Regions from separate parts of the Glaciecola sp. MF2-115 genome, predicted to be linked through region 2. Evidence: predicted binding sites of a transcription regulator. Region 2 holds the regulator's gene; each other region holds the start of a gene.

Region 1 (3,290 bases), on a different contig from region 2:
ACAACAACCTTCAGTCTCTCGTTGAACATTCGACGATTGGGCAAATGAGTAAGCGGATCAAAATAAGCCAGTTGTTTAATTTTTAGTGCGGCTGATTTTTCAACGGTGACATCTCTGGCCATCCACAAGACTCGTCTAATCTCATTTCCAGACGATTTATCAGAATTAATGGGAATTACTCGGCCTTCGAAATCTGCAGGATTGCCGTGGTTATCAAAAGAATACTCATAAACTTGTAATTCGTTTGTGTTAATCGCTCGGTGGATAACTGACATAATTCGATGTGCTTCAGCTTCGGGGAAAAGGTCTACAACGCGCTTTCCTAAAATTTCTATAGCAGAAACATAAAGTACATTATTGGGTGAGCCGAATGCATCTTCATAAACACCATTTTCATCGATGATTAATGCCAAGTCAGGCATGACTTCCGTAAATGCTCTAAACTTTTGGTTACTTTCTTCTAACTTCTCAATTAATTTTTGATTTGAGCCGTGCTGGCTTAACCTAGATTGCACAGCTCCCATCAAATGCACTATCAATGCAATGAAATCCAAATCATTTTCCGATAATTGCTCACTCTCTGAAACAAATACAGACAACAAACCCATTGGTTCTTTGCTTATTGATATGAGTGGCAATGACCAAACCTGATTAAGGTGTGCACTGGAAAGGGGGCTGTTATCTGCAAAACTTTCTATCAGTGAGTCGGCTTTGCCTAAAATGGGCCGCAATGGCATTTTTGAATTTGACGATATTTGGTTTAGAACGATATGAGTATGCTGATGGTAAGCCGTAATAACAGGCTTGTCTTTGAGTTGTTTGGTACTGCTAATGAGTACTTTTTTCTCGATATCGAAAACAGCACACTCTATATTTTTAGTAGATAAACTGCCTTCCAAAAGCGAGCACAACTGAGACAATGCTTGAGCATTTGATGTCGACTGCAGAATTTTTGTCAATATATTTTCGTTATTAAACAAAAGTTTGTTTAGCTGGCCAATATCCATCTAGTCTTTTGTGATACCCGTCTCTAAGTCAGCTATCAATTGTATTAGCTTAGCTTAGCCTGTCAACATCAAAAACAATAACAAGGTACTCGTTACAACACTATTCAAGTTTACACAGTAGTAATAACGAACTTTTGTTTGATTTTCATATGCTTAATTTACTTCTCATCACTTTCAAGGCGACAAAATAAACTGTGTTTCTAGCTCCCGGATTACTGCGACTTATTGGGGCGAATCCATATGGCTGCACCAATTTGGTGCTCTATAACATAATATCTTGAGTTTTTTAAATTCTATCTATTTGATTTTAATTGATTTTTACTTTTGGCACTGCTCTTGAATGGTGCCATTCAAACATATCTTTCATTTGAATTACGCAGGAGCACATTATGAAATTAGTCACCGCTATCATTAAGCCATTCAAGCTTGATGATGTTCGTGAAGCCATCTCTGAAATTGGTATTGACGGTTTAACCGTCACCGAGGTGAAAGGCTTTGGTCGTCAAAAAGGGCACACTGAATTATATCGAGGTGCCGAGTATCAAGTTGATTTTTTACCCAAAGTGAAACTTGAAATAGCTGTTAATGATGAAGAAGTAGAGCGCTTACTTGAAGCTATCGTTAGCGCAGCTAAAACAGGCAAAATTGGTGACGGAAAAGTTTTCGTCTATGACTTAGAACAAGCGGTACGTATTCGTACTGGCGAAGAAGATGCAGACGCTTTATAAGTCGCGCAATTAGATAAACGGAGAACAACAATGGAAATCACATTTGAGCTTGGGTACGCACTAGATACCTTTTATTTTTTAATCTGCGGCGCATTGGTTATGTGGATGGCAGCGGGTTTTACCATGCTAGAAGCCGGCCTTGTACGCGCGAAAAATACGACTGAGATCTTAACTAAGAATATCTCTCTTTATGCAATTTCATGCATTATGTACATGATTTGCGGTTATAGCATTATGTATGGTGGAAGTGATTTTAGTTTCTTCCTTCAAGATATTGTAGGCGACGGAGCAACGGGTGCTGAAGAGCCTGCAGCTTACGCACCTTCCGCTGACTTTTTCTTCCAAGTGGTTTTTGTTGCCACAGCAATGTCAATCGTTTCTGGCGCAGTAGCTGAGCGAATGAAGCTCTGGGCGTTCCTCGCTTTTGCCGTTGTGCTAACTGCCTTTATCTATCCTCTGGAAGGCTCATGGACTTGGGGCGGTGCTGATGTATTTGGTTTGTACAATCTTGGTGCTCCAGTACCTGATGACGCAGCAGCTGATTGGATGCCAGCGTTTCGTTTCTCTGACTTTGCTGGCTCTGGTATTGTTCACATGGCGGGTGCCGCTGCGGCTTTAGCTGGTGTTTTGGTACTTGGTGCTCGTAAAGGAAAATACGGTGCAAATGGAAAAGTTAACGCTATTCCAGGTGCAAACTTACCCTTAGCAACACTTGGTACATTCATTTTGTGGATGGGCTGGTTCGGTTTCAATGGTGGTTCTGTATTAGCGACAGCAAGTGTCGCAAGCGCAAACTCAGTTGCCGTGGTATTCATGAATACTAATATGGCTGCTGCTGGTGGTTTGGTTGCTGCTCTGCTCTTAGCGAGAGTGTTATTTGGCAAAGCGGACCTTACAATGGCATTAAATGGTGCTCTTGCTGGTTTGGTTGCAATTACTGCCGAGCCTTCAACGCCGTCACCTTTACAAGCCACATTGTTTGGCGCATTGGGCGGTATATTAGTGGTTGGTAGCATACTAGCTTTAGATAAATTGAAGATTGATGATCCGGTAGGAGCTATCTCAGTTCACGGTGTTGTTGGCTTTTTAGGTCTCATGCTTGTGCCATTTACTAATCCATTAACAGTCGATGTAGCTGCTGGAGAGACAGGCGGTGCAAGCTTCCTTGGTCAACTAGTAGGCGCCCTCACTATTTTCTTCTGGGTCTTTATAGCTAGTCTAATTGTATGGTTGGCGTTGAAAGCAATCATGGGGATCAGAGTGAGCGATGAAGAAGAGTTTGCAGGCGTAGATGTAAGCGAGTGTGGTTTGGAAGCATATCCTGATTTCACTATAAGTCGTCAATAATCTAACCTGAAGTATTACAGAGCTAGTGTTCGTTCACTAGCTCTGTATTCATCTTTTCTGACCAGTCAACTAATAGGAAACACACCTAAGATTTGCATCTTATTTTCCTACTTCATTCACTTCCTCAAAACTGAAACGTACTAATCCCCCTGAAACACAAGCGCTTTTCAATTATCAGAAACAAGTGCCATCTGTTATCGAATATTTC
Region 2 (3,290 bases):
TTGGTAAAGATAAAGAAGTGTTTGAGGCTTTTGGCAATCCGGCAAGCTACACACAACAACTATCCGACGGCACTATGGTTGTGGCTAGAGCAAACCACATTAGATATGAAAAAGCGAATAAGATCATATCACTGAAAGGCAACGCCGAGCTTTATCAAAATGCCTTCAGCATAAAAACAGATTCAATCATTTATGATATTGAGAAAGAACAATGGCAAGCACAAAAGAATACCGACAGCCAACAACAAGTTGTGACGGTGTTTGATGGTGCTACCTTGAAGAAAACGAAAGAAGCGCTTGAAAAGAATAAAAAGGAAACCGATAAGTGAGTGCACTGGTTGCCAAAAACTTAGCTAAATCATACAAATCAAGACAAGTTGTAAGAGACGTAAGCTTAGAAGTTTCTAGAGGTCAGATCGTTGGTCTATTAGGTCCTAACGGTGCCGGTAAAACAACCACGTTTTATATGATCGTGGGTTTAGTGCCACTCGATAAAGGCGAGATTTGTATCGACCAACTCGATATGTCGATACAGCCCATGCATGAGCGCGCTCGTCACGGCATCGGGTATTTACCTCAAGAGGCATCTATTTTTCGTAAATTAACAGTTTATGAAAACTTAATGGCTATTCTACAAACTCGCAAAGAGCTCACAAAAGATCAACGTGAACAACAAGCTGACGATTTAATGGATGAGTTTAATGTCAACCATATTAGAAATAATTTAGGGATGAGTTTATCCGGTGGAGAGCGCCGCCGTGTTGAAATTGCGAGGGCTTTGGCAGCCAATCCAAAATTTATTTTGCTCGATGAACCCTTCGCCGGTGTTGACCCAATTTCTGTTAATGATATAAAGAAGATAATTCAGCAATTAAAAGAACGAAACATAGGTGTATTGATTACAGACCATAATGTAAGAGAAACTTTAGATGTGTGTGAAAAAGCTTATATTGTGAGTCACGGTGAACTGATTGCATCAGGAACTGCTGATGAGGTACTCAGTAACCAAAAAGTAAGAGACGTATATCTCGGCGACCAATTTGTACTATAGGTGTATCATGTTTAGTAATAGGGAAAATTTACCTCTAAAAAGCACTGAAGGAAATCGATGAAACCTTCATTGCAGTTAAAGTTTAGTCAACAACTAACAATGACGCCGCAACTTCAGCAGGCGATTAAATTACTACAACTATCTACTCTTGATTTACAACAAGAAATTCAAGAAGCGCTTGATTCTAATCCTTTATTAGAAATAGATGAATCAGATCGCAACGGTGAAAACTCTAATAATGACTCAGATACTCAAGGTGATCTTGATACGAATAATTTGAGCGCTGATAATTCAGATAATGTTGATAGCCACGATGCTCTCGAAAACAATCAAATACCCGACGACTTACCCATAGATAGCTCATGGGAAGACTACATGAGCTCATCTTCTGCACCAGCGAACATATCTAATGGTCCCGCTGACGATGATTATGTGTTTCAGGGCGAAACGACTGAGAACATTCAAGACCATCTTATTTGGCAAATGGAATTAACCCCCTTCTCAGAAATTGATCGTTCGATCGCAATAGCTATTATCGACTCTATTGATGAATCTGGTTACTTAACTGTTAGCTGCGAAGAAATATTAGATAGTTTACAAAACGAAGAGATCGAACTGGACGAAGTTGAATGTGTATTAAAGCGTATTCAAATGTTTGATCCAATTGGCGCTGGTTCTCGCAGCCCGCAAGAATGTTTAATGGTGCAATTGGCGCAATTCGATTCGAACACACCGTGGTTAGCTGAAGCAAGATTGTTACTTACAGAGCACTGTGATCTTCTGAGCAGCAAAGATTATCGAACATTAATGCGTAAAACGCGTTTGAAAGAAGATCAACTGCGTGAAGCAATGCGTTTGTTGCAAACTCTCAACCCTCGCCCAGGCAGCGCGATCCCCGTTAAAGATTCTGAATACGTCATTCCTGATGTAACGGTTGTGAAAAAAAATGGCCGTTGGACTGTGGAGTTAAACGACGACTCTTTACCGCCCTTAATTGTCAATAAAGAATACGAAGCGCTTAGTAAAAGCACAAAAAATTCGAACGATTCTCAATATATAAAGTCACATCTACAAGAAGCAAAATGGTTTATTAAAAGCTTAGAAAGCCGCAATGAAACTTTACTAAAAGTATCTCATTGTATTGTTCAGCAACAAATGGGATTTTTTGAGCATGGGCCTGAAATGATGCGTCCAATGGTCTTGAATGATGTTGCTGAAATGGTGGACATGCACGAATCAACTATTTCTCGAGTGACCACTCAGAAATATATGCATACACCTAGAGGGATTTTTGAGCTTAAGTACTTCTTCTCTAGTCATGTTTCAACCGAATCAGGCGGAGAGTGTTCATCGACAGCCATTCGAGCATTAATCAAAAAGCTTGTAGCTGCAGAAGTAGCGAGTAAACCACTTAGTGATAGCAAGATTGCGCAGTTGTTGGCCGATCAAGGTATTCAAGTTGCACGGCGAACCATTGCGAAATATCGAGAGTCTCTCTCGATTCCCCCGTCGAACCAACGAAAAAGTCTATTGTAGACTACATAAGAGGACGTAACATTATGCAAATAAATCTAACTGGTCACCACGTTGATATTACCGATTCACTCAGAGCATACGTCGACACCAAATTCGAAAAGTTAGAGCGACATTTCGACCATATAAGCAATGTCCATGTCGTATTGAATGTAGAAAAAATCAAGCAAAAAGCTGAGGCGACACTACACTTAAAAGGTGATGTGGTGCACGCTAATGCTGAACATAATGATATGTATGCCGCCATAGACGGATTAATTGACAAGTTAGATCGCCAAGTGATCAAACATAAGGAAAAATCAAAGCGACATTAGTCGTCAACGTATTATGATTATATCTGATATTATTTCACTGGATCGCACTGAATGTGCGGTTCAGTGCCAAAGCAAAAAAAGAATTTTTGAAGTCATTAGCGAAATTGCGGTCAAAGAAAATCCACAATTAGATATCGGCGACGTCTTGTCTAGCATGTTAGCTCGAGAAAAAATGGGAAGCACTGGTATCGGTAATGGTATAGCTATTCCACATGGTCGCATTGAGGGTATAAGTGATATTGTCGCCATTGTTGTAACGAGTGAAGAAGGGATTGAGTTTGATGCTATAGATGACAAACCCGTGGACATTTTTTTTGCTTTATTAGTCCCTAGCGAACAAACGCAAGAACATCTTCAAACGCTATCGTCCATTGCCCAAAAACTCAGTGAAA
Region 3 (3,290 bases), on a different contig from region 2:
AATGAGGAGCTCACTCAATCGTCAATTGGTGCTGTTGTGGATGATAATAATGGCTTTTTATGGGTATCCACATCTCAATTTATTTTTAGAGTAAACTTAGCCTCGGAGAGTGTTGAAGTTTTCGATGAAAACGATGGTGTTAATAGTAATGGCTATTACATCGGTGCCTATGCAGTGAAAAGTGATGACACCATCATTTTTGTTGGCGATCAAGGGGCGACCTATTTCCATCCTGAGGAAATAAATAAACCCGATTCAATACCCAATCTACAGTTCACTCGTGTGGCAGTGCTGAATAGTAACGACAGCCACGGCATTGAAGAAAAGTTTGGAAGCGTCAAAAATATAGTCGATTCAGTCACCAAAATAATATTATCTCCAGAAGACATCTTAATTAGTATTGAATTTGCCGCACTTGAATTTGGCAGTCCCGAGAGTATCGAATACGCGTATCGATTAATTGGTTTTGATGATCGCTGGCAATACTTAAATAGTAAAAACAGAACTGTAACCTATACAAATTTGGATCCTGGCAGTTATATCTTCGAAGTTAAGTCGACGAATCGGTATGGGGTTTGGAGTGATAATCCCCAACGCATGCCAGTTTTAGTTACTCCACCTTGGTATAAAACGACATTGGCTATAACTTGCTTTGGCCTGCTGACTATTATACTTGTATTCCTGGTATTTAGATGGAGAACATACGCCTTGCATCAGCGCTCTGCCATGTTATTCCAGCGCGTGAAGGAGAAAACGGCAGAACTGCAACTCGCCAACAATCAATTAACTTTGCTAACAACATTGGATCCATTAACTCAAGTTTATAACCGACGAGGTTTTACAGATGCAGTTAGTAAAGAGTTTTCAAAATACAAAAGAAATAACGAACTTTTTTCTGTCATTTTAATTGATATTGATTTCTTCAAGAAAATTAATGACAAGTATGGTCATGAAGCCGGTGATCAAGTGCTGGTTAAATTTGCAAAAGTTCTTCAAGAGTGTACGCGCGATTACGATATTTTGGCGCGTTGGGGCGGGGAAGAGTTTATTGTCTTGTTGCCGAATACAAAGTTAAAAGACGCTATTAATATCGCAAATAAATACCGTGAAACGATTCGCGATGAAGATTTTATCGTAGGAAGTAGTTCAATTCGAGTATCTCTCACTGCAGGCGTTGCTAATATTGATAATTTTTCTTCAGTAGACGAGTGTATAAAAAGAGCTGACAATCTCCTTTATGAGGGAAAAAGTCTGGGACGAAATCAAGTTTTGCCCATGTTGTAGTCTTTTCTTACATTACTTTTATGTCGCTGCTTCACCATTTTTTATTTTTTTCGCCGTATTGGCACGGTAGTTGTAATACACCCAGTATTATTACTTAGATGTCAAAATTCTGTTATATGCAATTAACTTCAGCTTTTCAAAGTGTAGATAGAGCTCAGATAAAAAGTATCGCTGCCGGTATGGGCGCGCCTATTGTGGTTCTCGCCATTATGGGCATGGTCATTTTACCGATGCCCGCTATCCTATTAGATGTATTATTCAGCTTTAATATCGCCTTATCCCTCGTCATAATTTTGGTGTCTGTTTTAACTAAACGTCCAATTGATTTTGGTATTTTTCCATTAGTTCTTTTGGTTGCGACGGTTTTACGTCTTGCCTTGAATGTTGCTTCAACTAGGATCGTTTTGCTTGAAGGGCATGAAGGCGGTGATGCCGCTGGTAAAGTTATACAAGCGTTTGGTGAAGTGGTTATTGGCGGCAATTATGCCGTGGGTATTGTTGTCTTTGCTATTCTCCTTATCATCAACTTTAAAGTAGTCACTGCTGGTGCAGGCCGGATTTCAGAAGTAAGTGCAAGATTTACTTTGGATGCAATGCCAGGTAAGCAAATGGCAATAGATGCCGATTTGAATGCAGGCTATATTGACCAAGATCAAGCTAGAGCTCGCCGTGAAGAAATTACTTCCGAAGCAGATTTCTATGGCTCAATGGATGGTGCGTCAAAATTTGTGAAAGGGGATGCAATCGCAGGTCTTTTCATCATGCTTATTAACATTGTTGGCGGCCTCTTTATCGGTATGTTCCAACATGATTTGGAATTCTCGAATGCGATGGAAGTGTATACCATCCTTACGATTGGTGACGGACTTGTCGCACAAATACCATCTTTACTCCTTTCTGTTGCAACAGCGATTATTGTGACTCGCGAAAACGACTCTCAGGAAATGGGATTTGAAATTCGCGAACAACTAGCAAACCGAAAAGCACTTTATATCACTTCCGGTATTTTGTTTGTTATGGGAATTGTGCCGGGTATGCCGCATGTAGCCTTCCTCGGCTTTTCCGCAGCTGTATTTGCTTATGCTTTCTTCAGAGACAAAATGAAGGCGAAAGAAGCGCAAGATAAGGCGCTTGTGGAGACAATGCCTGACGCCAGTGCATCTTCAAATAGCATCAAAGAACTTGATTGGGACGACGTACAACATGTTGACACTATTGGCTTAGAAGTTGGCTATCGCTTAATACCCTTAGTAGACAAATCACAGGGCGGTGAATTATTGACGCGAATTAAGGGCGTGCGCAAAAAGTTGTCGCAGGAGCTTGGCTTCTTAATTCCACCGGTACATATTCGTGACAATTTAGACTTTTCTCCAAACGCATATTCTATTTCAATGATGGGTGTTTCTATTGGTGATGCCGAAATCAGTCATGAAAATGAGTTAGCAATCAATCCTGGTCAAGTATTTGGCGAACTACCGGGTACGAAAACTAAGGATCCAGCTTTTGGATTGGACGCTGTTTGGATTAAAGCAAACCAACGTGAACATGCCCAAACATTAGGTTATACCGTTGTTGATTCAGCAACAGTTGTGGCAACGCATTTGAGCCAACTGTTGACGACGAATGCTTATCAGTTACTAGGTCACGAAGAAGTGCAACAACTGCTGGATATGCTCGAGAAAACCAACCCGAAATTAGTTGAAGGTTTAGTGCCAGATATTTTATCACTCAGTACAATGGTGAAAGTGTTGCAAACACTATTATATGAAGGGGTGCCAATCAGAGATATGCGTACAATTTGTCAAACACTTTGTGAGTATGGTCCGAAGAGCCAAGACCCAGATGTACTCGTGTCTGCATTGCGCATCGCCTTGAAACGACTCATCGTTCAAGACATCACGGCAGGTGGTGATGAAATACCGGTTATTACCTTAGCACCAGACTTGGAACAGATGTTGCATCAGTCATTACAAGCAGGTGGTGAAGATGGCGCTGGCATTGAGCCA

What was found. Region 2 encodes sigma-54, which starts transcription at its own class of promoters, with help from an activator protein. Its sites were predicted from a motif close to GTTGGCACGNNNNTNGNNT; they were not measured.
Region 1: a site for sigma-54 is predicted at 1,331-1,349, ahead of ACKLNX_RS09600 (P-II family nitrogen regulator). Genes of this name have one in related genera too.
Region 3: a site for sigma-54 is predicted at 1,342-1,360, ahead of flhA (flagellar biosynthesis protein FlhA). Genes of this name have one in related genera too.

What each region holds. Positions count from the first base shown of each region.
Region 1 covers NZ_JBLBVM010000051.1:31,768-35,057, forward strand. The annotation lists gene ACKLNX_RS09595 (putative bifunctional diguanylate cyclase/phosphodiesterase) at 1-959, opposite strand, end outside; gene ACKLNX_RS09600 (P-II family nitrogen regulator) at 1,397-1,735, shown strand; gene amt (ammonium transporter) at 1,766-3,082, shown strand.
Region 2 covers NZ_JBLBVM010000053.1:42,567-45,856, reverse strand. The annotation lists gene lptA (lipopolysaccharide transport periplasmic protein LptA) at 1-329, shown strand, start outside; gene lptB (LPS export ABC transporter ATP-binding protein) at 326-1,051, shown strand; gene ACKLNX_RS11155 (RNA polymerase factor sigma-54) at 1,109-2,587, shown strand; gene hpf (ribosome hibernation promoting factor) at 2,611-2,898, shown strand; gene ptsN (PTS IIA-like nitrogen regulatory protein PtsN) at 2,912-3,290, shown strand, end outside.
Region 3 covers NZ_JBLBVM010000055.1:78,103-81,392, forward strand. The annotation lists gene ACKLNX_RS13535 (diguanylate cyclase) at 1-1,284, shown strand, start outside; gene flhA (flagellar biosynthesis protein FlhA) at 1,401-3,290, shown strand, end outside.